Regions from separate parts of the Microbulbifer sp. SH-1 genome, predicted to be linked through region 1. Evidence: predicted binding sites of a transcription regulator. Region 1 holds the regulator's gene; each other region holds the start of a gene.
What was found. Region 1 encodes sigma-54, which starts transcription at its own class of promoters, with help from an activator protein. Its sites were predicted from a motif close to TGGCACANNNNTTGCNNT; they were not measured.
Positions count from the first base shown of each region.

Region 1 (10,181 bases):
ACTACGACCTGAAAAGCGAGCAGATGCAGGCCCAGGGCCAGTCGGAAAAGGAACGCGTGGAAATGATCTGGAAGCCCGAAGCCAAATCAGAGTCCAAGCCGGCTGAAAACGGCCAGTAACCGCCCACCCACACAACCCGAACAGTCAGAAAAAGCGGCGAACCCGCCGCGCAGTTAGCGGAACTCACTATGCCGACGCTCAAAGCGCTCCACCTCGCCAAGCAGTACAAGAAGCGCAAGGTCGTTAAGGATGTCTCGGTGAGTGTGTCCAGCGGCCAGGTGGTCGGCCTGCTCGGCCCCAACGGCGCCGGCAAAACCACCTGCTTCTACATGATTGCCGGTCTGGTGCAGGCCGACGCCGGCCAGGTAATGATCGACCAGGAAGACATCACCGGCCTCTCCATGCACGGCCGCGCGCGCAAGGGCATCGGCTACCTTCCGCAGGAAGCCTCGGTGTTTCGCCGCCTGTCGGTAGAAGACAATATTCTCGCCATTCTCGAGACCCGCCGGGATCTGGATCGCAGCCAGCGCCGCCAACAGCTGGAATCACTGCTGGAGGAATTCCACATCACCCATATCCGCGAAAGTCTCGGTATGGCGCTGTCCGGCGGTGAGCGGCGCCGGGTGGAAATCGCCCGCGCACTGGCCACCAACCCCGCTTTCGTATTGCTGGATGAACCCTTCGCCGGTGTGGACCCCATCTCCGTGAACGACATCAAGCAGATCATCCGCCACCTCAGGGACCGCGGTATCGGCGTGCTGATCACCGACCACAATGTGCGCGAGACCCTCGATATCTGCGAGACCGCCTACATCGTCAGCGAGGGTCACATCATCGCATCCGGCGACCCCAAAGATGTGGCCGAGAACAAACAGGTGAAAGACGTCTACCTGGGACACGAGTTCACCATCTGACGCCATCCGGGTGAAATCATCAGCATTTCACCCCGGAATACCGATTCCCATCACAATTCTGACCGAAGCGACCGAAACAGATAACTCTTTCGGCACGCTTATTGCTTGTTTTCGCACCCCTTGCCACTTGTGTTCCGCACTACCCCGGGGTAGTCTGCAGGCGATGAGCAATCTGCCGCCGCACAAGCATCAAATGTGTCGCAGCGGCGCAACGCCAGCATTTTATATCGGCACACCCCCTATGAAGCAGTCACTCCAGTTAAAACTCGGCACTTCGCTGACAATGACGCCGCAACTGCAACAGGCGATCCGCCTGCTGCAGCTGTCGACGCTGGAGCTGCAACAGGAAATCCAATCCGCCCTCGACAGCAACCCGCTGCTGGAATCGGACTTCGACGAGCACGCCGGCGAGCAACTGCAGGAGCAGAACACCCCCGCTACCATTGAGCACCAGGCCCACGATGGCGCCGAAAGCAACCGCGAAAGCCTCAACGGTGAATCCGAGTCCAGCGCCGACGGCGACTGGAACAGCGATATCCCCGATGACCTGCCGGTAGACACCCGCTGGGACGACATTTACACCAACAGCAGTCACGCTGGAGGCGAGGGCGAGGAATACGCGCTGGAGCAGCGCAACGCGGCGGTGGAGAGCCTGCAGGACCACCTGCTGTGGCAGCTGAACCTCACTCCACTGACCCCGATCGACAAGCTGATCGGCGAGACCCTGATCGACGCCATTGCACCCAATGGTTTTCTCGACATCAACATCGAAGACCTCGCAGCATCTTTGGATGTGGACGTGGAAGAGGTGCTCGCGGTACTGAAAACCATCCAGCAGTTCGAACCGGTGGGCTGCGGCTCCCGCGACCTGCGCGAGAGCCTGCTGCTGCAATTGCGCCAGTTGCCGGAAAACACCCCCTGGCTGGCGCAGGCGCTGGTCGTGGTAGGCCAGTACCTGGATTTATTGGGCAAGCGCGACTTCCGCCAGCTGAGCCGTCGCACTCGCCTCAGCGAGACCCAGCTCGGCGAGGTGATGCGCCTGATTCAGACCCTCACCCCCTATCCCGGCGAGGCCTTCGGTGGCGAGGAACCGCAGTACGTGGTGCCGGATGTGATCGTCAGCCGCCGCGACCAGCGTTGGCTGGTGGAGCTGAATCCCGAAACCACACCCAAATTGCGCATCAACGACGCCTACGCCGCGCTCATTCGTCGCGCCGACAACTCTGCCGAGAACAACTACCTGCGCGACAATCTTCAGGAGGCGCGCTGGTTCCTGAAAAGCCTCCAGAGTCGCCACGAAACCCTGCTGAAGGTGGCAAGCTGCATCGTCGAGAAACAACAGGGCTTTTTCGAGCTGGGGCCTGAGGCCATGAAGCCCATGGTGCTGGCCAACATTGCCGAGACCATCGGTATGCACGAGTCCACCATCTCGCGGGTAACCACACAGAAGTACATGCTCACGCCCCGCGGTGTGTTCGAACTCAAGTATTTCTTCTCCAGCCACGTGAGCACCGACTCCGGTGAGGACGCGTCTTCCACCGCCATCCGCGCCCTGATCCGCAAACTGGTGGACGCCGAACAGCCGCGCAAGCCGCTGTCAGACAACAAGATCACTCAGGAACTGGACAAGCAGGGCATCCAGGTGGCGCGCCGCACCGTGGCCAAGTATCGCGAGTCCATGGGCATACCCTCATCCAGCGAGCGCAAACGGCTGGTGTAGGTCGACCATCCGCGACGCGCAAGTCACAATTTGCTGTCGCAGGACTACTCTTCGTTCAATTTCTGCCCGACCAATACCCGTACATTGAGTGTATCCTTCCATTCTGGCGCACTTCCTAGTAGGGTTGCCGCCCTGTGCGGGGGTGCGACCGGTTTGTGTTGTACCCGATGAGGAGAAATCCATGCAGATCAACATCAGTGGCCACCATGTAGACCTTACCCCGGCCATTCGCGATTACTGCCTGACCAAGCTGGACAAGCTCTCCCGCCACAATGACCTGATCACCAACGCCCAGGTCATACTTTCCGTCGACAAACTTATCCAGAAAGCAGAAGCGCGGGTTCATGTGAACGGCAACAAGGACATTTTTGCCGACTCGGAATCGGAAGATATGTACGCGGCGATCGACTCGCTCACCGACAAACTCGACCGGCAGCTGCTGAAACACAAAGAGAAATTACGCAGTCACCGCTAGACGTTACCCCCGGGAAACGGCTGGCCTGCACTGTCAGATCACCAGTAAGTTATGACATTGGAAGCATTACTCTCTCCCCGCCTGAGCCTGTGCCACCTGGCGGGGAGCAGCAAAAAAAAGCTATTGCTCAACATCGCGCAGGCGATCTCAGAACAATACCCCGACCTGGATTCCGATACCGTCTTCAACCAGCTGGTGGCCCGGGAGCGCCTGGGTTCAACCGGCATTGGCGAGGGGGTCGCCATCCCCCACTGCCGCCTGCCCGGCTGCGAGCGCCCCATCGGCGTCCTCTGCACCACTTCACCTGCGGTAGATTTCGATGCCATCGACCGCCAGCCGGTGGATCTGTTGTTTGCCCTGCTGGTTCCGGAGGATTCCGACCAGGAGCACCTGGATACGCTGGCAGAAATCGCCGCCCTGTTCAGCGACAGCCGCGTGCGCGACAAGCTGCGCGAAGCCACCACCAGTGACGAGCTCTACGCACTGGCCATCAACAGCGCGGCGGCGGCATAATAGCCCTCGACCTTGTCCGCCGCCCGGCCGCCACCGGACGGCTGCAGATAACCATCCCGGGCAGCGGCCTGCGGCAGCGCCCCTCGCCCTACTGAATCAGCAAGGAGCGCTTGTTCTATGCGACTGGTGATCATCAGCGGCCGCTCTGGCTCAGGAAAAAGCTCTGCCCTGGAACTGCTGGAAGACGTTGGCTTCAACTGCATCGACAACCTCCCCGCCAGCCTGTTGCCGGAGCTGATTCGCCGCGTCACCGAGCACCCCCCCCAGGAAACCACCCACCTGGCCCTGGGTATCGATGCCCGCAATCTCTGGCACGATGTGCGCCAGGCTCCCCGGGTTATCAACGAATTGCGCGAAAGCGGCATCGAGTGCGACGTCATCTATCTGGACGCCCGCTCGCCGGTGCTGGTGCAGCGCTTCAGCGAAACCCGCCGCAAGCATCCCCTCAGCGACAGCCGCACCCACCTGTTGGAAGCCCTCAACCACGAGAAGGAGCTACTCGCCCCGCTGGCGGCCATGGCCGACCTGGTGATCGACACCAGCAGCCTCAGCCTGCACCAGTTGCGCGACCAGGTTAAAACCCGCGTAGTGGGCAAAGACTCCCCGGGCATGGCGATCCTGTTCCAGTCCTTCGGGTTCAAACACGGTGTACCGGTGGACGCGGACTTGGTGTTCGACCTGCGCTGCCTGCCTAACCCCTATTGGGTCGCAGAGCTTCGCAACAAAACCGGGCTCGATCCGGAAGTGGCGGAGTTTCTGCGCGCACACGACGAGACCGAGGAAATGCAGCGCGACATCACCACATTTCTCGAGCGCTGGCTGCCCTCATACCAGCAGAGCAATCGCAGCTATACCTGCGTCGCCGTCGGCTGTACCGGAGGCCGCCACCGCTCGGTGTACATGGTGGAACAGCTGGCCAAGCACTTTTCCAGCGAATTCAAGAACATCCAGGTCCGACACCGCGAGCAGCAGAAATAAACCGGTCTCACACGCCGGGAATTGCCATAAAAGAACAACATCAGCACACACAGCGCCAGAACAACCCTATGCAGAAAAGCCGCATTACCATCATCAACAAACTCGGGCTCCACGCCCGCGCCGCCAGCAAGCTCGCCCAGACCTGCGCACGTTTTTCCTCGGACGTGAAGGTGCACTGCCAGGGCAAGGCGGTGGATGGCAAAAGCGTGATGGCACTGATGCTGCTGGCGGCCGGTAAGGGTGTTGAGCTGGAGCTGGAAGTCTGCGGTCGCGATGAAGACGCCGCGCACGAAGCCATCTGCACACTGATCAACGATCGCTTCGGTGAGGGCGAATAACACTCTGCATGATTTCGGCCTGAGCGCCGGTATAATGCCGCCACCCGCCGTTCCCCCCTGATCAGGTATCCCCGTGCCCAACCCCGTCACCGCCGACATTAATTTCCACGCGCAGAATCAGCTCGGCGAGCTGTATGCGGCGCTGGACAGTGGCACCGGGCGCGAAGTGCAGCGGATGCTGCAATCCCTCTCCCCCCAGAGTATTGCCCAGCTGCTGGAAAGCTCCCCTCCGCGCATTCGCCAGGTGCTGTGGAAGCTGATCGACCGGGAAGTCGAGGGCGAGGTTCTGCAGGAGCTGGCGGACGACGTCAAAGCCCAGATCCTCTCCATCATGGACACCGAAGAAATGGTGGCCATTATGGAGGGCCTGAACGCAGACGACATCGCCGACATACTCCAGCAATTGCCGGAGCGGGTAATGGCGGAAGTACTCTCCGCCATGAGTGAGAGCGACCGCCAGCGGGTGCAGAGCGTACTGGCTTACGACGAAGAGACCGCCGGCGGCCTGATGGACACGGACACCGTCTCCGTGCGCCCGAACCTCACCCTGGATGTGGTGCTGCGCTACCTGCGCCGCCACGAGAAACTGCCAAAATCCACCGACAACCTGTTCGTGGTCAGCCGCCAGGACAGGTTCATCGGCCTGCTGCCGCTGACACGGCTGCTCACCGCGGACCCATCGGTTACCGTGCGCGAGATCATGACCACAGACGTGGAACCGATTCCCGCAGACATGCCGGACTACGAGGTGGCACAACTGTTCGCCAAGTACGACTGGATTACCGCACCAGTGGTGGATGAAAACAACCGCCTGCTCGGACGTATCACCATCGACGATGTGGTGGACGTGATCCGCGAAGACGCGGACCACTCGCTGATGAGTCTCGCCGGTCTCGACGAAGAGGAAGACACCTTCGCGCCGATAAAACGCACCGCGCCGCGGCGCTCCATCTGGCTCGGGATCAACCTGCTCACTGCGCTGCTGGCGTCCTGGGTCATCAACCTGTTCCAGGGAACCATCGACAAGGTGGTGGCACTGGCGGTACTGATGCCTATTGTGGCCAGTATGGGCGGCGTGGCCGGCAGCCAGACGCTGACGGTGATCATCCGCGGCATGGCGCTGGGCCAGGTTGGGCGCAGCAACCTGCGCTGGCTGCTGTCGCGCGAGATCGGCACCGGCGCCTTGAACGGGATTTTGTGGTCGTCGGTCATGGGCGGGATCGCCGCACTGTGGTTTGGGGATCTGCGTATCGCGTGGATTATCATTGCGGCCATGGCGATCAACCTGGTCACCGCCGCCTTCGCCGGCACCCTGCTGCCGGTTGCGCTGCGGGCCCTGCGCATAGACCCCGCGCTGGCGGGCGGCGTGGTACTTACCACGGTGACGGATGTGGTGGGTTTCCTTTCCTTTCTCGGCCTTGCGACCTGGTTTTTCGCCTGAGGCGGGCCGCTGAACTTTTGCCATTCAGAGAATGTACATGCACAACTCCGACGACTTTCAGAATCATGAAGAATTTGATGGTGACCAGCCCAAGAGCAAGACGCGCCTCAAGCAGGAAATGCAGCAGCTGCAGGACCTGGGCAAGCGGCTGACCGAACTCAACGCTACCAAACTGGCGGAAGTGCCGATGGATGCGGAATTAGAGGACGCCATCGCCACCTTCCACCGCATCAAGTCGCACGAGGCCAAACGTCGGCAGCTGCAGTTCATCGGCAAACTGATGCGCGATGCGGATGTGGACGCGATCGAGGCCGTGCTGAACCGCCACAAGGAGCAGGATTTACAGCGCCTGCGCTTTGATCGTCTGGCGGAGGAGTGGAGAGACCGCTTACTGGATCAGGGCAATGAGGCGCTGAGCACGTTTTTCAACGAGCACCCGAGCGCCGACCACCAACAGCTGCGCAACCTGCTGCGCGAAGCCGGCAAGGAAAAAGCCAGCAACAAGCCACCAACCAACCAGCGCAAGCTGTTTCGCTATCTGCGGGATTTTTTCGTGCAGGAAAGCTGACCGCGGCTATCGGCAGCCGCGCCCCCGAAGACCTCCGCCAGCTCCGCAACCACAATGTCGATGACCTCCGGGTTCTGGGGCACCCAGCGATGGAGACTGACGGATACCTGGTATGCGCGACCAAAAGGCAGGCGGGAGCTGGAGTTCGGCACGATGGTGGCATCGTAGGGCGTCCAAATGGAAACCGGAGCGGCGTCTTCCAGCACCGCCGCATCCCTGTTCAGGTTGCTCAGGAACTCACTGCCGATGCGCAGCTGACGCCCGCCCTTATAGGGCAGGAGATGGGCCCACAGGCTGCCAAAGTGCGGGCTCGAGAGGGCAATGAACTTGTGCACATTGGCGGTGCCGCCCAGCCGCTGCAAATAGTAGCGCGCCACGATCCCGCCCATGCTGAACCCCACCAGCGCACAGGTCTCGCCATTGCGGGTTACTTCCGCCACCAGATCCCGCAACTGCAAGGCCATCGGCTCCATCCCATACCAGCCGCTGTTGGCCTTCAGCTTGATGGTGTGTGCGGTAAATCCCGCCTGCCCCAGGGCGCGCTGCATCCTGAGCATTGACTTACCCCGGTCGAAAATCCCGGGAATCAGTATGGCAACCCGGCCTTTTGGCATTTTCGTATCATCCAGACGCGAGCGATTTGCTCTCCGCTACCCCGTAAGACTAGAACGCAATTACCCGGTGCACGCCTCAGCCTCTGTCACAAGCTTTCCCGCCGGTGCGTTTTCCACCGGCTTCGGCAGCGGCTTGATCAGCACCAGCAGCAGCGGCAACAGGGTCAGGGAACCCAGCAGCGCCGCGGACATGGCGAGCGCGGTCAGCAGGCCGAAATAGATCGACGGCACAAACTTGGACAGCGCAAGAATCGAGAAGCCGGCAATGATGGTAATCGCGGTGTAGAACATAGCGCGACCGATGGTCGCGTGGCTGCGGTGCATGGTCGCCACATAGTCCCCGTCTTTCGCAAACTCCTCGCGAAAGCGGTACAGGTAGTGGATCGCGTGGTCCACGCCGATGCCCACGGTGATCGCCGCAATAGTGATGGTCATCATATCCAGCGGGATATTCGCAAGCCCCATACCGCCCAGCACCACACAGGCAGCCAGCATATTCGGCACCAGCGCGATGACCGACAGCCACAGCGAGCGGAACAGCACCAGGAACATCAGCAGAATGCCCGCGAATACCGCTCCCAGGGTCAGGATCTGTGACTTGAACAGGCTCTGCAGCATGTTGTTGTACAGCACAAGCATGCCGGTCTGGCGAACATTCTCCGACGCGATACCCATGTCATTTTCCACATAGCTGTAGATTCGCTGGATCAGTTCGTCGCGGCGCAGGTTTGGATCGGTTTCCATCACCCGCATGGTGATGCGGGCCTGCTGGTCTTGTGGTGACCAGTAAGGGTTTACCAGCACCTGGTTGATCTCCTCCGGCAGACTCTGGCGGGCCACCGCCAGCTCAAAATCATTGAGGCCGCCATCGTTCAGGTCCTTGGCCACCTTGTACAGGGTGGCGAGGGACTGCACCTTGCCGATCTCAGGCTGTGCTTCGAGGAAATCGTGCAGCTGTTCAATCTGGTTCAGGCCAGCCACGGTAAACCAGTAGGGGTCCGGCCCTTCGCTGGCAGATGCGCCGGAAGAGAATGGATCGTCGGCGGCAAACGGGTCTTCCTCGGCCAAGTCTTCACCCGCGGCCATCTCATCGCCACTTGCCGCTGCGGAGAACTCTTCGTCAGACGCCCCTTCAGCACCGTCAAAATCGGCACCAAATGGATCGTCTTCCGCGTCCAGTTCCGGTACCGCCTGCTCTGGCCTGTTCAACACCACGTCGAGACTGATGGTACCGCCGAGGCGCTGGTCAATCACCAGCATGCCCTGATAGATCTCGGTGGAGTCGTCGAAGTAGTCGATAAAGCGGTTTTCCACTTTCAGGCGGGTGATGCCCACTACGCTGATCACCGCCGCCAGCGCGGCCACGCCCAGCACAATGCCCTTGTGGTTTTCAGTAAAGCGTGAGAATACCTGGGTAAACGCGTGGGAGTTGTCCTCGCCCAGGCCGCCATCGCGTTTCTTCAGCAGCATCAGGCTGGCGGGCAGGATCAGGAAGGAAAGCACCAGCGCCAGCGTCACACCGATGGTCATCATCCAGCCGAAGTCGATCACCGGGCGGATGCCGCTGACCACCAGGGAGATAAAGGCCACCATCGTGGTGAGGCCGGTGTACATGCAGGGCTTGGCCATGAACGCCACAGTGGCAGAGGCCAGCTGGAAGCGATCCCACTCCGGGTGCTCGGCAAAGTACTCCCGATAGCGCACCGCCAGGTGAATGGTGATGGCCAGGGTAATAATCAGCAGCAGAGCCACAAAGTTGGCGGAGATCACCGTCATGCGCCAGTCGAGCCACGACAGCAGTCCCAACATGATCACGGCAGTGGTCACACAGGTAATGAGCGGCAACAGAACCCAGCGGGGCTGACGGAAAATCAGCAGCAGGGTAATGACAATAAACGCCAGAATACCCGCACCGAACACCACCAGGTCGCTCTGAATAAACGCGATCATGTCCGAGGTGATCATGGTGAGGCCGCCGAGGAACAGCTCGGCATTGCCGTCGTAGTGCGCGAGGATTTTCCGTACTTCCTTCACCCGTTCGCGCGCCGCCGCTTCCTGGGCGGTGCGGTGTTGCAGGTATTCCGCGGTAACGGTTTCCAGACGCTGGGTCTGTTCCGCACTCAAACCGTCGCTGTTGCGCAGGCGGCGCAGGGCGTCGCGTTCGCGCACCAGATCCAGCCCTTCCCTGTCCAGCTCCAGGTTGAGCATCATGGCGGTAGTCTCGCCATCAGGGCTCAGAATCAGCTCTTTGTAGATCGGGCTTTCAAGAAACTCGCGGCGCACCAGATCCTTTTCGGTTCCGGGAGAGGACAGGGTGCGGATACCGTCGGCCACGTCGGTGATGGACAGCTTGGGACTGTACAACAGCGGTACGTTCAGGATCGACTGCACGCCGGTAACACCATTCACCATAGCCAGCTCGTCCTGCAGCCGGCGCATGGTCGCCAGGGATTCCTCGCTGAACAGGTCGCCATCTTTATAGCGGTAGGTGACCACCAGAAAATCGCCGGAGTTGTAGCGCTCGGAAATTTCGCGGAAGAAATCCAGCGAGTCGTCGGTTTCCAGAGTCAGGGAGTCCGCCGAGGCATCCAGCTTCAGCCGCGGCAGGCCCGCGGCAGCG
Region 1 covers NZ_CP046948.1:27,886-38,066, reverse strand. Annotated here, with positions in the region: gene lptA (lipopolysaccharide transport periplasmic protein LptA) at 1-119, shown strand, start outside; gene lptB (LPS export ABC transporter ATP-binding protein) at 189-914, shown strand; gene GNX18_RS00205 (RNA polymerase factor sigma-54) at 1,156-2,634, shown strand; gene hpf (ribosome hibernation-promoting factor, HPF/YfiA family) at 2,816-3,109, shown strand; gene ptsN (PTS IIA-like nitrogen regulatory protein PtsN) at 3,161-3,622, shown strand; gene rapZ (RNase adapter RapZ) at 3,740-4,600, shown strand; gene GNX18_RS00185 (HPr family phosphocarrier protein) at 4,669-4,938, shown strand; gene mgtE (magnesium transporter) at 5,012-6,379, shown strand; gene yjgA (ribosome biogenesis factor YjgA) at 6,417-6,947, shown strand; gene GNX18_RS00170 (lipase) at 6,914-7,561, opposite strand; gene GNX18_RS00165 (RND family transporter) at 7,622-10,181, opposite strand, start outside.

Region 2 (10,181 bases), 2.3 Mb from region 1:
AGTTGGTACAGGGTGACGATGGCGGATACGGGGTTTCCGGGCAGGCCGAAAAAGAGGGTTTCTCCGTTCGTTTTTGGCAGGCGACCAAAGGCGAAAGGTTTGCCGGGTTTGATGGCGAGTTTCCAGAAATCGATTTCGCCGAGTTCCTGCAACACCGTCTTGGTGTAGTCCGCTTCGCCCACGGAAACACCGCCACTGGTAATTACGAAATCCGCATTGTTACGTGCATGAATGAACGCCTCGCGAATTTCCTCAGGCTGGTCGGGATAGCAGCCGAGATCGAGGATATCCGCATCGAGTTGTTCCAGTGCAGCGTAAAGAGCGATGCGGTTGCTGTCATAGATATCGCCGTCGCCCAATTCTGACGCGGGCGTGCCGATGGGTTTCAGTTCGTCGCCGATGGAAAGCAGGGCGGCTTTGAGTTTGCGCAGGACCGTGACTTCGGCCACGCCGGCGGCGGCGAGCAGGGCGATGTGGGGGACTTTTATTTTGGCGCCGACGGGAATCAGGCTCTGGCCGGTGTGCACGTCCTCGCCGCGGCGGCGGATGTTCTCGCCGGGTTTGGCGGGGCGGCTCATGGTGAGCTGATCGCCCTCTAATGTGCAGTTTTCCTGCATCTGTACACGGTCGGCGCCAGCGGGTACGGCGGCGCCGGTGGTGATGCGGGTGGCCTGACCCGGTTCCAGTGTCCCGGCGAATGGGTGGCCGGCAAGGCTCTTGCCCATGAGGGTGTAGCGCTCAGATTCACCACACAGGGCGTAGCCGTCCATGGCGGAATTGTCGCAGGGGGGCAGGTTGAGGGCGGAGAGTACCGGTGCGGCCAGTACGCGGCCGCAGGCTTGGCTCAACGGAATAATTTCCGTTTCGGTAATTGGATTGATGCTGTCGATCAGCATTTGTTTGGCGGCTTCTACGGAGCGCAGGCCGTTTTCTGCACAGGCGTCTGACATCGCTATGGCCCTGTTTATTGTCTGCTTGGCTGGGAAGATAGCCGGGACGGGTGGGATTTGCCAAGTCTTGAGAGGGGTGGCCCGCACGACCACCGTCATTCCGGGCTTGACCCGGAATCCAGCGCTACGAAGCTGGATGCCGGATCAAGTCCGGCATGACGTTGATTCTGTGAGGTGGGCAGGTGCAGTGCATCTCCCAATCGGTTCAAAAGCATCGCACGTCTACCGTGATTCGTCATTCCGGGCTTGACCCGGAATCCAGTGCCACGAAGCTGGATGCCGGATCAGGTCCGGCATGACGGTGTTTTGTATGGTACTTAACCGACAGCGACGGCCAAGTTGGTGGTCAGCAGTGCGGAGATTTCCGGCTTGCAGGAGCCGCAGTTGGTGCCGCAGCCCAGCAATTCACCGAGTTCCTCCACCGATGCCGCACCTTCGGCGATGGCGATTTCGATTTCCTTGCGGGACACCTGCAGGCAGGTACACACCATCTGCGCGCCGGCAGGCACGTCGTGCAACAGCTTGGCCGGCGCATCCGGCAGGGGTTGTTGCAGGGCGTTTTCCAACGTTTTTCGGTCGGGCAGGGACTGCCATTCAGCACTGGTGAACACCAGCAACTCCATCTGCTCACTGTGTAACAGCCAGCGTTCACCACTCGGCAACTGCAGGCGTTTGCGGTTGAGCTGCTGACCACTGAGGTTGAACAGCTTGTCTGCCATGGCCTGCCAGTCGGGCTGGGTTTTCAGAGCCAGCTCGAAGCGGTAGCCGCCGTCCACCGGCACCCGGTACCAATGCAGTATGGTGTCGAACAACTGTGCATCACCGGCCTGCAAGCGGGTATGCAGTTCCTCCGCAGCTTTGGTGCGCAGCAGCAGGCAGGCATAGCTGTGGGCACTGAGCGGTTCGATCTTGACTGCCACCTGTTTCAGTTCCGGCTGGCCGGAAAAGGGGTCGGTGAAGGGGATGGCCAGCGCACTCACAGTAGCGTTGTGGGCAAGGCTGTCGCTCCAGTGAATGGGTGCAAACAGCTGGCCGGGTTTCTGGCTGGCGGTGACGCGGGCGCGCCCGAAGAACTGGCCTTTTTCGCTTTCCACGCGCACCAGCTGTGCATCTTCGATGCCGTACTTCCGCGCTTCCTGGGGGTGTATATGCAGCTCCGGCGCCTCGCTGTGATCCAGCAGCTTGCGCGCACGGCCGGTGCGGGTCATGGTGTGCCACTGGTCGCGCAGGCGGCCGCTGTTCAGCACCAGTGGATATTCGTCGCGGGTTTCCTGCTTTGGACACTGGGGATCAACGGCAATAAAACGCGCACGTCCATTGGGTGTAAAGAAGTCGCCATCACTGAACAATCGCGCGGTACCTTGCGGATTGGCGGCGTTGACCGGCCACTGCACCGGGGTAAAGTTGTCGTACTCCGCATCGCTGATATTCGCCAGTGCGGAAATATCGAATGCGCGTCGCGCCTGCTCGCGGTTGTTTTCAAATCCGGAAAGCGCCGCGTGTTCGCGGAAAATATCCGCAGCCGATGCGTAGTCGAAGGCCTCTGCAAAGCCGAGGCGGCTCGCCACATCGCAGATTATTTCCCAGTCGTGGCGCGCTTCCCCTGGCTTCGGCAGGAAACCTTTCTGACGGGAAATGCGGCGCTCGGAGTTGGTGACGGTACCGGTCTTTTCCGCCCAAGTGGTTGCAGGCAGCAGCAGATCCGCGCAGCGCGCGGTATCCGTATCCGCCACGCAGTCGGATACGATCACCGTGGGGCAATTTTTCAGCGCCGCAGCCACGCGACGCGCGTCCGGCATGCTTACCGCGGGATTGGTGGCCATGATCCACACCGCTTTTACCTGGCCGCTCTCCACCGCATTGAACAGGTCTACCGCCTTGAGTCCTGGTCCTTTCGCCATATTGGCCGCATTCCAGAATCGGCCCACGCGCTCGACATTGTCTGCAGTGAAATCCATATGCGCGGCGAGCATATTCGCCAGCCCCCCCACCTCGCGCCCGCCCATGGCATTGGGCTGGCCGGTAATGGAGAAGGGGCCGCAACCGGGCTTGCCAATGCGTCCGGTGGCCAGATGGCAGTTGATAATGGAGTTGTTCTTGTCGGTCCCGGTGCTGGACTGGTTGACACCCTGGGAATAGAAACTGATGGCTTTTTCCGTGGTGCGGAACAGCTCGTAGAATTCGAGCAACTGCTCCAGCTCCAGGCTGCAATACTCCGCCACCTTCTCCGGCGTCCACTCGGCCGCCGTATACAGGGCTTCGGTAAAGTTTTCCGTGTGGTTTTCAATAAACCCCTGATCCAGCGCACCGAACTCGGCAAGGTAGTGCAATAGCCCGTTGAACAGAGCCGCATCACTGCCCGGTGTAATCGCCAGATGCAGATCCGCCATCTCACTGGTGGCACTGCCGCGGGGATCGACGACGACGAGTTTCGACTTGGCCGCCTGCATACGCTGAAACAGGATCGGATGGGTCCAGGCGGCGTTGGAGCCGATCAGTACCACCAACTCCGCTTCATCCAGATCCTCGTAATTACACGGCACCGCATCCGCGCCCAGCGCACGCTTGTACGCCGCCACCGCGGACGACATGCACAGGCGCGAATTAGTATCCACATTCGCCGTGCCGATGAATCCCTTCATCAGCTTGTTGGCCACGTAATAATCTTCCGTCAGCAACTGCCCGGAAAGATAAAAGGCCACCGAATCCGGCCCGTGCTCGTCGATGGTCTCACGCAGCTTCGACGCCGCAAAATCCAGCGCCGTATCCCAGTCGCAATCCACACCGTGCAGGCGTGGCTTCAACAGGCGTCCGTGATTGCCCAGGGTATCCGCCAGCGAAGAGCCCTTCACACACAGCTTGCCCTTGTTCGCCGGATGCTGCTCATCGCCCTGGATGCGAATCACCTCCTCACCACCCGCCGACGTCATCTCCCGCGTCGCCGCGACACCGCAGCCCACGCCGCAGTAAGGACAGGTAGTGCAGGATCTGCGAGCGCTGAACAGTTCTGTTAAAGCCATCGTCTACTGCTTATCTTTTTAAAGTTGTTATTGATCAACCTGAATCAGCACATCGTCGCCTTCAAACGCGACCGGAAAAACCTCGAGCTTATACTCGGGCTTTTCCAGGCACTGACCGTCGCTCAGGCGGTAATGCTGCTTGTACAGCGGCGACGCCACCGTCAGCTCACCGTCGATCTCCGCAACAATACCGCGGCCGATCACACCGGCATCGGCGATCGGGTCCCAGTTGTCGATGGCGTACAGCTGGGGTTCCTGATCGGGTAAAAAAAACAGGGCAATCTGACGACCGCCCACAAGAGCGCACACTCCGGAATCGGCTACAAGATCTGATCGCTTGCAGACTTGCAGCCACTCGGCGCGGGTTATGGCAACTTCGCTCATTCTGGTTCTCCACATCTTGATGAAAGAGTAGGGTGGTGAAATTCTAAAAGTCTAAGTTCTGTTCCAGCTTCTGTGGGGCTGGATTCCGGCCTGCGCCGGAATGACGAAAGGAATTAAAAACACTTTCGCACGGCGCGAAGGTGGAGTGCCGGGTGTGGGGTTTCAGGAGCGTCGCAAACAGGAAGTTTGCGCCGCAGCGCCCATGGATGGGTTCACAGCGGTCCTGAAACCCCACACCCGGTGCTCCACCGCCACCAAACCCATTCAGAGCGGGCGGTGGCAGCGGGCTAAATCAAGCCGGCTCACAAATCTTGACGATCTCCTCGCGGGTCGCCGGGCGGCGCTGCTCGCGCTCTTCCACGAATACGATCTTCTCGTCCTTCGCATCGGTGTTCACAAACTGGCGGAAACGCTTCACCATCTCAGGGTCATTGATCGCGGTCTTCCACTCACACTGGTAAGTGCCCACCACATTGCCCATCTGACGTTCCAGCTCCTCACCCAGCCCCAGGCTGTCCTCGATCACCACCTCGCGCAGGTAATCCAGGCCACCCTCCAGGTTCTCCAGCCACACCGAAGTCCGCTGCAACTTGTCCGCCGTGCGCACATAGAACATCAGAATCCGGTCGATATACTTGATCAGGGTTACATCATCCAGATCCGTCGCAAACAGATCCGCATGGCGCGGACGCATACCGCCGTTGCCACACACATACAGGTTCCAACCCTTCTCGGTGGCGATCACCCCGATATCCTTGCTCTGCGCCTCCGCACACTCACGGGTACAACCGGACACCGCCATCTTGATCTTGTGCGGCGAACGCAGGCCCTTGTAGCGGTTCTCCACAGTCAGTGCCATACCCACACTGTCCTGCACGCCATAGCGACACCAGGTACTGCCCACACAGGACTTCACTGTACGCAGGGATTTGCCATACGCGTGGCCAGTCTCAAAGCCCGCATCCGTCAGCTCGCGCCAGATCTCCGGCAGCTCCTCCAGACGCGCACCGAACAGATCGATACGCTGGCCGCCGGTAATCTTGGTGTACAGGTCGTATTTCTTCGCTACCTGGCCCAGCACGATCAGCTTGTCCGGCGTGATCTCGCCGCCGGCAATACGCGGAACAACGGAATAGGTACCGTTCTTCTGCATATTCGCCATAAAGGTATCGTTGGTATCCTGCAGGCCCACATGCGGTTTCTTGTGGATATGTTCATTCCACAGCGACGCGAAAATGGAGCCGGCGGTGGGCTTGCAGATTTCACAACCCTTGCCGCGGCCGTGCTTGTGCAGCAGCTCGTCGAAGGTCTTGATCTCCTCCACCTGCACCATGTGGAAAATCTGCTGGCGGGTATAGGGGAAGTGCGGGCACAGGTCGTTGTTGACCTCCACACCCAGCGCAGCCAGCTCTGCGTCCACCACATTTTTCAGCAGGGCGGAACAGCCGCCACAGCCGGTGCCCGCCTTGGTGCAGTCTTTCACTTCGCCCACGGAGCAGCAGCCGCCCTGCACTGCACCGATGATGTCGCCCTTGCTCACGTTGTGGCAGGAACAGATGGTCGCGGTGTCCGGCAGTGCGCCCGCGCCGAGGGTCGGTTTGGCCCCGTCCAGCGCCGGCAGGATCAGTTGCTCCGGGTGTTCCGGCAGATCCATATCGTTCAGGTGGTATTGCAGCAGAGTGTCGTAATCCCCGGTGTCGCCCACCAGCACTGCGCCGCGCAGTTTCTTGCCCGCGCGGTCGGTGATCATGCGTTTGTACACACCGGTCTGCTCGTCCACAAAGGTGATCGCGGCGGAACCTTCGGTGCGGCCGTGGGCATCGCCGATAGAGCCCACTTCCACACCCAGCAGCTTCAGCTTGGTGCTCATGTCGGCGCCGTTGAACTCGGCTGCCTCGCCGCACAGCAGGGATACCGTGGTGCGCGCCATGGAGTAACCCGGTGCGACCAGGCCGAAGATGCGGTTGTCGAACAGGGCACACTCGCCGATGGCAAAAATATTCTTGTCGGAGGTGCGGCAGTGGTTGTCGATCACGATTCCGCCGCGCTCGCCGAGTGTAATACCGGCGGAGCGTGCCAGGTTGTCTTCCGGGCGGATACCGGCGGAGAACACGATCAGGTCGGTGATGAGTTCTTCATCACCCTTGAACTGCATGCGCAGGCGACCGCCATCCACTTCCTCAATCAGTTCGGTGGCGGTGCTGGTGTGTACGGTAACGCCCAGCTCCTCGATTTTTTCCCGCAGCAGTTTCGAACCGCCTTCATCCAGCTGCACGGACATCAGGCCGGGGGCAAATTCCACCACGTGGGCTTCCAGGCCCAGCTGCTTCAGGGCGTTGGCGGCTTCGAGGCCCAAAAGGCCACCGCCCACCACCACGCCGACCTTGCCGTTTTTGGCGGCGGCCTGGATCTTGTCGAGGTCTTCCAGGGTGCGGTAAACGAAGCATTTTTCGTGCTCGTGACCTGGGATTGGTGGGACAAAGGGATAGGAGCCGGTGGCCAGTATCAGATGATCGTAGGCTTCGGACGCACCGCTGGCGGAGGTGACGATTTTATTTTCGCGATCGATGCTCACCGCGGTGTCGTTCAGACGCAGGTCGTAACCCCATTCGCGGTACTGTTCCACCTTGCCCATGGCCAGGTCATCCGCGGAGCGGCCGCCGAAGTATTCGGACAGGTGTACCCGGTCGTAGGCGGGGCGGGGTTCGGCGCAGAACACCAGCACGTCGAACATTGCACGCTCGGGGCGGTTCGCCAGTTGTTCCAGGAAGTGGTGACCCACCATGCCGTTGCCGATGACGACGATTTTTTGCTTAACCATAATCTCTGCCGTTTTAACCTGAGTGCTTCGGCAGGAGGGAGGGAGCTTGGTGGGATCGGGTCGCACGGCTGCCCCTCTTCTGTCGAAGAGTGTCAGGCGCCGTTGCCTTGCTGAAAAGTTTCGGATTGTGACTAAAGGTATTCAATCTCTGTGCCAACTTGTTGAGATGGCGCAGGTGGTGAGGAAACCACAGGGTTTGTGCGGGTTATTGGCGATTTTGCATGTCGGGGTGGTGCAACTTGGTGCGCGACGGCCGGTTGCGCACCAATGCGGGGCCTTTGGGTTGATTGCCCAACCTACGGGTCGCGATTATTGTAGGAGCCAGCCTTGCTGGCGAAGCGATGATGCTTATTGGCAGCGCGGTTGTTCGCCAGCAGGCTGGCTCTTACAGGGTGCCGCCTCGTCACTCTTTAGTTTCAGAGTGGATTTGCGCGCGCCGAAATTTGGATCACAAGAAATACAGCAGGTGCGAGAGAATCGCCAGCACCGCCACCGTCTGCCAGAACAACAGCGGATTGCGCTCTATCAAGGGCGGTTTCTCCACACTGGCGAAGCGCACATTGGGCGTGCTGAGATCGTGCACAAATTCCGACAGTGCCGGGTAGCGGCTTTTCGGGTCTGGTGAGCAGGCCTTGCGCAGTGCGCCGTCGATCCAGTCGGGAATATCGTCACGGTGCTGGCGCGCACTGATGTAGCGCATGCCCGCGTAATTCTTCAGCTGGTAGTGGTTACTGCCGAAGCGCTCTTTATACGGGTACTCGCCGGTAAGCATTTCGTAGGCGATGACCCCGAGGGAGAAAATATCCGAGCGATGGCTGGCGCCGTCGCCCACAAAATACTCCGGCGCGCAGTAATTCTTGCTGCCGGGCGGTGCGCTGTCCTGATAGCGCAGAAGTTCCTGCAGTCCCTCTGCATTGGCACCACCCAGGTCGATCAGCTTCAGGCGCCCAGAGGAGTCCACCATGATGTTTTCCGGCTTCAGATCACCATGTACGATCTCCAGCCTCTGCAGCCTGCGCAGCGCGCTGACCAGCTGCTCTACCAGATTGCGCACCTGATCCAGTGGCGGCTTCGGGTGCAGCTGCATCCACTGCCGCAAATTCTGTCCATCCACATACTCCATCACGTGATAGAGAAACCGGCGCTCCTTCTTCGGCGGAAACACCTTGACGATGGCCGGGTGATCCAGCCGGCGCCCGGTCCACTCCTCGGCGATAAAGCGCTCGATATAGGCCGGGTCGTCAATGAAATTTTCCGATGGCGCCTTCAGTGCGCACAGGATGCCGCTGTCCAGATCCCGCACCAGATACAGATAACTGCGACTGCTCGCGTGCAGTTCCTGCAGCACCTCATAGCCATCGATCCTGTTGCCCGGCTGCAGTGGAGGTGGGAAGGGCAGCTGGCCGGCAGTCAGCATCAGATCGTCGGATTCCAGTGCTTCCAGCACATTCACCCGGCACAGCGCCAGGCTCAAATTGTCCTTGCTGCCGTTATCCAGCGCCGCCGCAATCAGCGGCTGCGCCGCCTCCAACTGATGTTGCTCCAGCAACGTCGCGAACTGCGGCAGCGGCAAAAAATCGTGGATGCCGTCGGTCGTCACACAGAACAAGTCGCCCGCTTCCAGCGGCTCCTGCCGGTAATCCACCTCGATATGCGCATCCATCCCCAGCGCGCGACTCAGAAACGTCTTGTCCGGCCCCAGCGTGCGACTGTGATCCCGCGTCAAACATTCCAGATTCCCGTTGCGCAGACGGTAAATCCGCGAATCCCCGATATGGATCAGATGCGCCGTCGACCCTTTCAATACCACCGCCGAAAACGTCGTCAGCCACCCGCGTTGAATCTCATCCGCACCACCACTCTGGCGATACAGCCAACCATTCAATGCGTGCAACACCCGCGCCGCCGCCTGCTTCACCGACCAGGAATCCGGCGTACTGTAATAGTCGGAAATAAACCCACTCACCGCCGCCCGCGCCGCCGCCCCCCCGGCCTCCGCACTCCCCACCCCATCCGCAATCGCCGCCAGCGAACCGCGATACCGCAACTCACTCCCGCTCGCCCGATACACCGCTACCGCATCGTCGTTGTACGCGCGCTGGCCGCACTCGGTGGCGGTGGCAAATTCCAGTTTTTCGGAATTGGATGCCGCAATATCGGAATCAGGCACAGTGATGGTTTCGCAGGTGGTGTTCAAAGTGGTTGGCCTTCTTTCGTCATTCCGGGCCTGACCCGGAATCCATAGCTACGAAGCTGGATGCCGGATCAAGTCCGGCATGACGACTTTTGTAGAGCGCGTAGTTGAGCCGGATCACAACAAATCCAGTGGATCAGGCCACGTCGATCAGTGAAACACTGCCGTCAGGCATGACTTCTGCCATCTGGCCTTCCGGTTCCTCCAGGAACAGCAGCGTAACAAATCCCAGTACCGCTGTGCCCGCAATCACCAGGAAAAACGTCTGGTAAGAAACCATACTCAAAACAGTCAGGTAAAACACCGCGCCTACATTCCCGTAAGCCCCTGTCATCCCCGCAATTTGACCCGTCAGGCGACGTTTGATCAGCGGCACCACCGCAAACACCGCACCTTCACCAGACTGCACAAAGAAAGAGCACGCCATCGCCGCTGCCACCGCCAGATACAGCGGCCATTGTGCGTCGATCATGCTCATCGTCAGATAACCCAGCGCCAGCCCCGCCGTCAGAATCAGCAGCGTACTCTTGCGCCCGAAGCGATCACTGATCAGTCCACCCGCCGGGCGCGACATCAGATTCATAAACGCATAAGCCGAAGCCAGCAGACCCGCCTTCACCGGATCCAGCGTAAACGTCTCCGAGAAAAACAGCGGCAACATCGAAACCACCGCCAGCTCCGAGCCGAAAGTGGCAAAGTAAAGAATGTTCAGCACCGCCACCTGTTTGAACTGATAGCGATGGATCGGCTCCGGCAGTTTCACGAAAATTTCGCGGTTGATTTCGTAGCACTTTTTCGCATCAAACACATAC
Region 2 covers NZ_CP046948.1:2,303,034-2,313,214, reverse strand. Annotated here, with positions in the region: gene glp (gephyrin-like molybdotransferase Glp) at 1-950, opposite strand, end outside; gene GNX18_RS09825 (nitrate reductase) at 1,268-3,970, opposite strand; gene nirD (nitrite reductase small subunit NirD) at 3,998-4,354, opposite strand; gene nirB (nitrite reductase large subunit NirB) at 4,647-7,175, opposite strand; gene GNX18_RS09810 (bifunctional protein-serine/threonine kinase/phosphatase) at 7,624-9,372, opposite strand; gene GNX18_RS09805 (NarK family nitrate/nitrite MFS transporter) at 9,506-10,181, opposite strand, start outside.
Region 2: a site for sigma-54 is predicted at 7,314-7,331, ahead of nirB (nitrite reductase large subunit NirB). Genes of this name have one in related genera too.

Region 3 (10,181 bases), 1.1 Mb from region 1:
TGGCTGAATCGGTCATGGCTTTTGGGGTGGTCCCGGTGAAAACGGTGCATTCTAGCCGAGACGGACCGCTGCGGCCTCACCAGGGAGTACAGGTCGCTGCCGGTCCGACCCAGAGGTTCGCTGACCGCTGGTTCACTCCACGGCGTTCAATCGTAGACGCAGGGACTTGCCGGCCACCGGCCACTCGATGCTGTCGCCGGCTTTCAGGCCGAGCAGGGCTGCGCCCGCCGGGGTGAGCAGGGAGACGCAGTGGTCTCCGGTCTTGTTCGCCGGCAGCACCAGCTTGAGGTGGTACACCTTGCCGGACGCCTCGTTGGTAAAGCGCGCGTTGCTGTTGAGCCGCACCACGTCGCCGGGCATGTCCTTTTCCTCGCGGATCTCGGCGCGGTCCAGTTCATCGTACAGGCCTTCGACCACTTCGTTGTGCGCGGGGATACTGTCCAGCAGGTTGTAGATTTGTTCGCGATCCTCGCGGGACACGATGATTGGGGGCAGCGAAGTCATAACTTCTCCAATGCAAAGCAGGTGAATTCGGGATTGAGAGGGGCGCGGGGAACCGGGGCGCCGGATTTCCCGCGCGCTGTCGGAAACCCGGCCTAGGACTGTAAGGCAGCAGCCAGCGCACGCCCGGAGAAGGGCGCGCGTGCGGTATGTTGCGGGGCCGAAGTGGCCGGAGAGTGATGGCTGATCATGGGGCAACCATAGCACTTCTGCGCCGGTTTGCTATATCCGCGAACCGGCGGCCTGGGGGAGGTGGTAAACAGGGTGTCGGCAGAATTACCTGGGTTCATGTTCCCGCAGTGGACGAAATACTCCCACGTTGCGGTAGCCCTCGTCCAACAGGTGCGAGGCATGCAGCTTGCTCATGACGCCGCGGGCGCAGTACAGCAGGTACTGCTTGTCTTTATCTAGGGATTTGAAAGCGGTGCTGAGGCGATAAAAAGGAATCGTTTCCACCGTGGCGTTGTCGAGCTCCAGCGGATTCACTTCCTCCTCGGTGGGGTGGCGGATGTCGATGACGACGGCGTCGCCCGGCTCGGCGAACTCCTCCACGGCCGGGGCATCCTCGCCCAGGTCTTCCATTACCTCGTCGATGTTCTGCATCACCCGGTTGCCGATGGCGCGGTCGAGGATGGTGAAGTCGAAGCGGGTTTCCTCGTGCTCGACTTTCTCCAGTTTTGCGCGGGTGGTGGGTTTCACCGAGATCACACCGCAGTATTCGGGCATATTCGCGGCGAATTCCTCGGTGCCGATTTCGCGCGCGGTGCGAATGATGTCGGTCTTGTCGGAGGCAATCAGCGGGCGCAGCACCAGGGTATCGGTGACGCGGTCGATCACCGAGAGGTTCTTCAGGGTCTGGCTGGACACCTGGGCGATGGCTTCGCCGGTGACCAGCGCATCCACGTCCAGTTCCTTCGCGATCACCGTGCCCGCGCGCAACATCATGCGCTTCAGGATCACGCCCATGTGTGAGTCGTCGACGCGCTCGAGGATTTCCGCCACCACTTCATCGAATGGCACGGTGATGAACTTCACCCGGTGTGACGCGCCGTAGCGTTCCCACAGATAGAACGCCACTTCTTTCACGCCAAGCTCGTGCTGGCGCCCGCCCAGGTTGAAAAACAGGAAGTGAGTGCGGATGCCGCGCTTGATGGTGAGATAGCTGGCGACGGTGGAGTCGAAGCCGCCGGACACCAGCGAGATGACTGGGTCCTGGGTGCCCAGCGGAAAGCCGCCGAGGCCCTGGTGCAGTTGCTCGATAACGTTCAGTTTGTCGTGGCGGACTTCCAGTTTGACGGTGATGTCGGGGTTCTTCAGTTTCACCCCGGCGGCTTGGGTATTAGTGTTGAGGCCGCCGCCCACATACTGCTCCACGTCGAGGGACTGGAAGTCGTGTTTGCCGGTGCGCTTCACGCGCACGCAGAAGGTCTTACCGGCGAGCTTGTCGCCCCACACCGACAGGGTCTTGTGGTAAATGTCGTCCATGTCGCCCAGCGGGAACTGCTGCACCCGCGCGAAGTTGGCAATGCCGGGCGTGTGCGCCAGTACCTCTTCAATGCGGTCGCCGAGATGGGATACGGCATCCGGCGCGATGACATCGATTTTTTCCCAGTCCTTGCGCACCTGGATGCGGTCGTCGAGCCCGCGCATCAGCTTGCGCAGGTTGTCGGCGAGCTGGCGCGACATGCGCTTGCGCACCGGATTGCTTTTGATGGTGATCTCAGGGAAAAACTTGACGACGAAGTGCATAGGGGATGTGCCGGAACCGCAATTGACAGAAATAGGGGGCCGGGAGCGCGTTCGCCGCTTCCCGGGAAAGGTGGCGAATTATAAACTCGCTACCGGGAATTTGCTTGCAGCACCATTATGGTGCCTTGCGTGACTTCTTGGCCCCAAAATGGTGCATTCCGGGGTTTGAAAGCACCAATTTTGGGACTACCTTGGGGTTGTTCTGGGCATTGCCCGGCCGATTTGGTCCCGAACAGGGCCGCTGCCGCCGTATTCCGCGCGCCAGTCGCCGCCTACAGTCAGTTTGCCCCAATTTGGCACACTCCTTGCTTTTACTGTTGCCACAAGATACAGCGAATTGGCGCGACACATAACTTATCATTCTTGGAGGACTGCAATGTCAAAGACGCTCGGACTGATCAAAGAGAGCGAAGCCAGATGGGTAGACCTGCGCTTCACCGATACCAAGGGTAAAGAACAGCACGTTTCTATTCCTTCTAAGGAAGTAAACAGTGAATTCTTTGAAGTCGGCAAGATGTTCGATGGTTCCTCCATCGCCGGCTGGAAGGGTATCAACGAATCCGACATGGTACTGATGCCGGTCGACGATACCTCTTTCCTCGACCCCTTCACCGACGAGCCGACCGTTATCATCCGCTGTAACATCGTCGATCCGATCACCGGTCAGGGCTACGAGCGCGACCCGCGTTCCATCGCCATGCGCGCCGAGGAATACCTGAAGTCCACCGGTCTGGGCGACAAGGTACTGATGGGCCCGGAGCCCGAGTTCTTCGTATTCGACGACATTACCTGGGGTGCCGAAATGGGTGGCGCCTTCTACAAGATCAACTCCCAGGAAGCGGCCTGGTCCTCTGGTGCCAGCTTCGCTGAAGGCAACATGGGCCACCGTCCGGGCGTGAAAGGCGGCTACTTCCCGGTTCCGCCCGTCGACTCCCTGCACGACATCCGCGCTGCCATGTGCGCCGCGATGGAGCAGATGGGTCTGGAAATCGAAGTGCACCACCACGAAGTGGGCACCGCTGGCCAGTGTGAAATCGGCGTTGGCGCCAACACCCTGACCAAAAAGGCTGACGAAGTTCAGATCCTGAAGTACGCCGTGCACAACGTGGCGCACGCCTACGGCAAAACCGCCACCTTCATGCCCAAGCCGCTGGTAGGTGACAACGGTTCCGGTATGCACGTACACCATTCTTTCAGCAAGGACGGTGTTAACCAGTTCGCCGGTGACGCCTACGCAGGTCTGTCTGAAACTGCCCTGTTCTACATCGGCGGTATCATCAAGCACGCGCGCGCCCTGAACGCTATCTGTAACCCGTCCACTAACTCCTACAAGCGTCTGGTGCCGGGCTTCGAGGCGCCGGTAATCCTGGCTTACTCCGCGCGCAACCGCTCCGCATCCATCCGCATTCCATTCGTGGCGAGTCCGAAAGGCAAGCGCGTCGAGACCCGCTTCCCGGACCCGACCGCCAACCCCTACTTGTGTTTCGCGGCATTGCTGATGGCGGGCCTCGATGGCGTGAAGAACAAGATTCACCCCGGCGACCCGGCGGACAAGGATCTGTACGATCTGGAGCCGGAAGAACTGGCCGAGTACCCGACCGTTGCTTCCAGCCTGGAGCAGGCTCTGGACGCACTGGATCAGGACCGCGCCTTCCTGACCGAAGGTGGTGTATTCACCGACGACGCCATCGACGCCTTCATCGCCCTGAAGCGCGAAGAAGTGCAGCGTGTGAACATGACCACTCACCCGGTTGAGTTCGATATGTACTACTCCTGCTAATTTGGCAGGTATCGTCGGCGCATCGCACTCGGTTCGGTTCAGATGAGAGCGGTGCAAAGATGACGGGAAAGCCCACACTTCGGTGTGGGCTTTTTTTTTGTGTGACAGATGGCTAGCCTTAACAACAAGATTGAGAATGCAACAGGCGGGAATGCCCATGACAACAAGGATTGCACTGTTGGTGATGCTACTGGCAGCGCCGGCACTGGCGCTTCAGGATTCGGGTGCAGCGGCGGAGGCCCAGAGTGAGAATTCCTCTGGCGGCACCAGTGTCTACAGGATCGTCGGCCCCGACGGGCGCGTCACCTTCAGCGATACCGCACCCGCGGGCTCGAAGGCGGAAAAGATCGCGATTGGTCCCACCAATGTGCAACCCACCCCTTTGCCGCTGCGCAAGCTGTCGCCACGGGACCGCGACGCACGGGAAGAGCGGGCGGCGCGCAGTGACGACCAGCGCCCGGTGAATTTTGCCATTGTCAGCCCGGCAAACGATGCCACCATCCCCCCGGGCCAGCGCTTTATCGTGCTGCAGGTAGCGCTGGACCCGGTGCCCCGGGACGGCTACGCCTTCTACGCGGTGATCGATGGCCAGCGCTGGTCCGGCACCTCCTCGGGAACCAGCCTGGATATCTCCGCGTTGGAGCGCGGCACCCACACCATCCAGGCGGTGCTGTTGGATGCGGGTGGTCAACCGCTGGCGCAGTCTCAGGTAATCCAGGTGCATGTGAAGCGTCCCGGTGGTCAGGTGCCGGACTTCCCCGCCGAGCAGGCGCCGCAGATGCCGAAGGCGCCGCAGGTCCCCGGTATCGCCAGCCCGCCGAAGCCCCAGCCGCGCTGAAGCGGCGCCCGCGGGCACTCTCTCCGGTGCCCGCGACCATCTCTCTTCCATCCCCTACCCCATTTTTGCTCCTTCACCCCCTGTCGCCGATGCTGTCCCTCTGTTCTCCGGCCGATTTTGTGCGGCGAGACTGGCTATTTTTTGCTCTACGCACAATAATGGTGCACGTCCTGGCGGCATCTTTTTCCGGTGCCCCCGAACGTTTCCCGTGAATCCGGTTTTTGCGCCATTTTGGTTTGCTTTTTGCACTGCCAATAGGCGAGCCGAAAACGTGAACCAAATCGGTTCTCTCAACCTCGGAATTCTCAACCTCGGAAGACTGAATGCTCAACGACCGCCAGTTACGCCTGCTGCTGGACAATCTCACGTCGGCGGTTTTGGTGCTCGATGAAAACCTGTCGCTCTGCTACCTCAATTCGGCGGCAGAAGACCTGGTAGCGGCGTCCAGTGCCCGCGCCATTGGCCTGCCGCTGGAGGAAGTGGTGCGGGAATCCCGCTCCGCGGAACAGTCGCTGCGCTCGGCGCTCGCCACCGGTGAGAAGTACACCGTGCGCCGCGCCCTGTGGTTTCTGCACAACCTGGAAGAGTGCACCGTGGACTACTCGGTGACACCGCTTACCGACCTCGGCCTGTTGCTATTGGAAGTGCAGTCCATGGACCGCCTGTTGCGCATCGCGCGCGAGGATGCACTGCTCTCCGCCCAGGAGACCACCCGCAATCTGGTTCGCGGCATGGCGCACGAAGTGAAGAACCCGCTCGGCGGCATTCGCGGAGCGGCACAGTTGCTGCAAAGGGAGCTTAAAGATCTCGACGACGACGGCCTCGGTGAGTACACCCAGATCATCATTGAAGAGGCAGATCGCCTGCGCAATCTGGTGGACCGCATGCTCGGGCCGCGCAAACCGGTGAAACTGCAATCGGTGAACGTGCATTCCATCACCGAGCGGGTGGCGCAGCTGATCGAGGCGGAATGCGACGGTGCGCTGGAAATTAAACGGGATTACGACCCGTCGATTCCGGACATTCCCGCCGACAGCGAACAGTTGATCCAGGCGGTACTCAACATCGCGCGCAACGCCATGCAGGCGATTGCGGAGAATATAGGGCTGGCGGACGGCAACCTCACCATCCGCACCCGGGTGCAGCGGCAGTTCACCATTGGCCGCCGCCACTGTGCGCTGGTGTGCCGCATCGACATCGTCGACAACGGCCCGGGGATTCCGGAAGACATCCGCGAACGCATTTTTTACCCGATGATTTCCGGGCGCGCTGAGGGCTCGGGGCTGGGGCTGTCCATTTCCCAGCACATCATCAATCAGCACCGGGGGCTCATCAAATGCGAAAGCCAGCCGGGGCTGACCGAATTCCAGATTTATTTGCCGCTGGTAAGCGACTAGCGATCGGCGGCAATGCGAGTAGCAGAATTATTAGAAAGTAATCACAGAGCCGGGAAATTACTATGAACAATCGCGTATGGATCATTGATGACGACCGCTCCATCCGCTGGGTGCTGGAGCGCGCTTTGTCTCGTGCCGGGATCGACACCACCTGTTACGAAAACGGCGATCGCGCGCTGGACGACTTCTACAGCGAAACCCCCGACGTGGTGATCAGCGATATCCGCATGCCCGGGTCCGACGGCTTCAAATTGTTGCAGCGCTTCCAGGCGGAGCGCCCGTCGCTGCCGATCATCATCATGACCGCCCACTCGGATCTCGACAGTGCGGTGGCGGCCTACCAGGGCGGCGCCTTCGAATATCTGCCGAAACCGTTCGACGTTGACGAAGCGGTGGCGGTAACGCGCCGCGCCCTGGCCCACGCCAACGAGCAGAAGCCGGAAGAGCCCGTAGTCATTGAAAACGGTACTGGCAATAAGGAAATCATCGGCGAGGCGCCGGCGATGCAGGAGGTGTTCCGCGCGATCGGCCGCCTGTCGCACTCCAATATCACGGTGCTGATCAACGGCGAATCCGGCACCGGTAAGGAGCTGGTGGCGGCGGCGCTGCACAACCACAGTCCGCGCAAGAGCCAGCCATTTATTGCTTTGAACATGGCGGCGATTCCCCGCGACTTGATGGAATCCGAGCTGTTCGGCCACGAAAAGGGCGCCTTCACCGGCGCCAGCGCCCAGCGCGCCGGCCGCTTCGAGCAGGCCAATGGCGGCACCCTGTTTCTGGATGAGATCGGGGACATGCCCGCGGAGACTCAAACCCGTCTGCTCCGGGTACTGGCAGACGGGGAGTTTTACCGGGTGGGCGGCCACACCCCGGTAAAAGTGGATGTAAGGATCATCGCCGCGACCCACCAGCATCTCGAACGCCTTGTCGAACAGCACAAATTCCGCGAAGACCTGTTCCACCGCCTCAACGTCATCCGCATTCACATCCCGCGTCTTGCCGATCGCCGCGAAGACATTCCCCGCCTGGTGCGCCACTTCTTCAACATTGCCGCCAAAGACCTCGGGGTAGAACCGAAAATCCTGCTCAAGGAAACCGAGGAGTACCTCGCCAGTCTCGACTGGCCCGGCAACGTACGCCAGTTGGAAAATACCTGCCGCTGGATCACCGTGATGGCCTCCGGCCGCGAGGTGCATGTCGATGACCTGCCGCCGGAATTACACCAGCAGAGCGCCAGCAGCGAAGTGCCTCAGGACTGGCAGAAAGCTCTGCGCCTGTGGGCGGATCAGGCGCTCGCCACCGGCCAGCGGGAAATCCTCGGCCAGGCGGTGCCCGCGTTCGAGCGCGCTCTGATTGAAATCGCCCTCAAACACACCGCCGGCCGCAAACGCGATGCCGCGGAATTGCTCGGTTGGGGACGCAACACCCTCACCCGCAAACTCAAGGAGCTGGGGATGAGCGGCGGGGACGATTGAGCGCAAACCGCGCTCTCTTTCCCCGCGGCTGAAAATGCCCTTCCTGCGCCCGGTCCTCTGCCGGGCGCATCCCCTGGCCTCCAGCTCTGAGCTACGATCCAGCCATATTTGTGACACGCATCCCAGATTTCGCTCATTGGCGCCACTTGCCGCATCTTGCGGACGACTACCGGGACTAGGTGGTCGTTCTATTGCTGCAGGTTGCTGTTTTTGCGTATGCACGCAGAGATCAGCGGACAGAAATTTCCCGGATTGCGAAAAGAAAAACCATGCTCAAGGACCTCCCCCCGGCCCAGCGGAATTGGGCCATGCCACTGTGTACCCTGTTCTTTTTCTGTGCCCTGTTCTGGAACGGCCACGGCGGCGACCTGGGTTACTGGAGCGACTGGATGGCGGCGCTGTCGCAGGGTTACGGGCATATCCAGGCGAACTACCCGCCGATGCTGCTGCACTGGTTCTGGCTGTTGGCTCAGCTGTTTGACGCGCTGAATTTGGAATACCCACCGGCGTCGCCGATGCAGCTCAAATTTTTTGTGCTGCTGCCGGTGCTCGCCACCCAGTTGTGGCTGTGCCAGCAGGTGGAGCGGCTGCTTGTGGAGCGCGGTATCGAGCCGCTGCGCAGCCCGGTTTTCTGGAGTGTGGTGGCGAGTCCGGCACTGCTACTGGACGGCCCTGTGTGGGGGCAGGTGGATCTGCTGCCATTCCTACCCATGTGGATATCTCTGGTGTGCGCTTTTCGCGCGCGCTTCTTTGCCGCCGGCGCCGCGTTTGCGCTGGCGCTGGTGTGGAAGTTCCAGGCCATTGTAATACTGCCGGTACTGGCGGGCCTGTTCATGCACCGCTGGCGCCTCCGCACCTGGCACTACGCACCGCGGGCGCTGGCAGGATTTCTGCTGGTGGGGTTTGTGGCCTTTCTGCCGTTTATTTGGGTGGGGCGCTTTCAGGAAATGTTTCACGCGGCTTATCTCGGCAACGCAGACATTTTTCCCTTTTCTACCATGAACGCCGCAAATCTCTGGTTCCTGCTCGCCGGCAATAACACCGACATGCACTTACCTCTGATCCCGGGTGTCGGCTGGGCGACGCCCCAAAAGCTGGGACTCGGCTTGTTCCTGCTGGTGTCGGTGCTGTGCATGGCGCGGGCCTGGGTGGGCTGCCGCCGGTTTGGCGAGGTGGTGGGTCTGAGTATGGTGATGCTGCTGGGATTCTTCGCGCTTGCGCCTTCCATGCATGAGCGCTACCTGTTCCTGATGGTGCCGTTTGCCGCGCTGGGATGCGCGCGCGGCTACTTTCACGGGGTGTGGCTGCACCTGGCGAATCTGGTGGTGGCACTCAATATCGTGCTGGTGCTTCCGCTTGCCGGGCACGCGGTGTGGCAGCAGCTATCCTGGCTGGTTCTCGGGGTGGGACTTGCGGCATTGATGGTCTTTGTACTTCCCGCTGCGCGGATTGCGGCTCTGCTGCGTCCGCGCGCAGGCACCCGATATTTCACCTCTGTGTTGTGCCGGTTGCACGGCGGAGCTGTAGCGGCACTGATGGTGTTCACCTTTGCCGGTGTGGAGCTGTACCAGTTACACCGCCTCAACCACGCCGATTGGGACGAGCGCGGGCGTCTGTATCTCAGCGATTACCGTGAGCTCTCTGTTGAACAGCAGTGGGGGCGTCTGAGCCGCGACCGCGCAGTAAGCGACGAACCGTTGGATATCCATGGTCATCGCTTTGACAAGGGGCTGGGCGTACACGCCTACTCGCAGGTGGTATTCCGTATACCGGAGGGCGCGCGCTATTTTCACAGTTTTTACGGACTCAACCGTTCCGGCGAGCGCGGGCGCGTACGCTTCAGGATCCTGCTGGACGGGCGCCCGGTGTGGCAAAGCGGGATTGTGGGCTGGCAGGCGCCGGGTGAAGTGGTTCTGCCAGTGGACAATGCACAGACCCTGAGTCTCCAGGTGCACGGGGTGGGAGACATCAGCTCGGATCACGCCAACTGGGCAGAGGCGGGGTTCTGGCAGAGCGTTCCGGAGCGCGGTGCTCTGACGATGGCGCGCCGCTGAGGCGCGTTTCGCATCAGAATAAGCCAGGTTGGCACTGCATTCATTTTGTAACCGGTTACACCGTGTGGCACTATCCCTCCCGCCCTATCCGGGTAAATAAACCAATAAAAATGTAACCGGTTTCATCCCCCTATAGTGCAGTACCCAACATAGTGGTGGTTGCCTGCTGTACGGTTCTCAAATGGAGTGGAGCACTCAAATGTTGAAGCGATGCAAGTTAATCCAGTTTCTGCTTTCCCTACTGTTGACCTCAACCGCGCTGAATGCGTTCGCCGGTTTCCAGGTATCCGGCCGCGCCCTGCTGGATGGGAACGGAAATGTGTTTGTGATGCGTGGAATCAATCACGCCTATACCTGGTACACCGGTCAGAACGGCGCATTTGCCGA
Region 3 covers NZ_CP046948.1:3,575,763-3,585,943, forward strand. Annotated here, with positions in the region: gene GNX18_RS14720 (TIGR03862 family flavoprotein) at 1-16, opposite strand, end outside; gene GNX18_RS14725 (GreA/GreB family elongation factor) at 133-504, opposite strand; gene thiI (tRNA uracil 4-sulfurtransferase ThiI) at 778-2,250, opposite strand; gene glnA (glutamate--ammonia ligase) at 2,627-4,030, shown strand; gene GNX18_RS14740 (DUF4124 domain-containing protein) at 4,188-4,868, shown strand; gene glnL (nitrogen regulation protein NR(II)) at 5,192-6,265, shown strand; gene ntrC (nitrogen regulation protein NR(I)) at 6,322-7,740, shown strand; gene GNX18_RS14755 (NPCBM/NEW2 domain-containing protein) at 8,010-9,794, shown strand; gene GNX18_RS14760 (cellulase family glycosylhydrolase) at 9,994-10,181, shown strand, end outside.
Region 3: a site for sigma-54 is predicted at 5,101-5,118, ahead of glnL (nitrogen regulation protein NR(II)). Genes of this name have one in related genera too.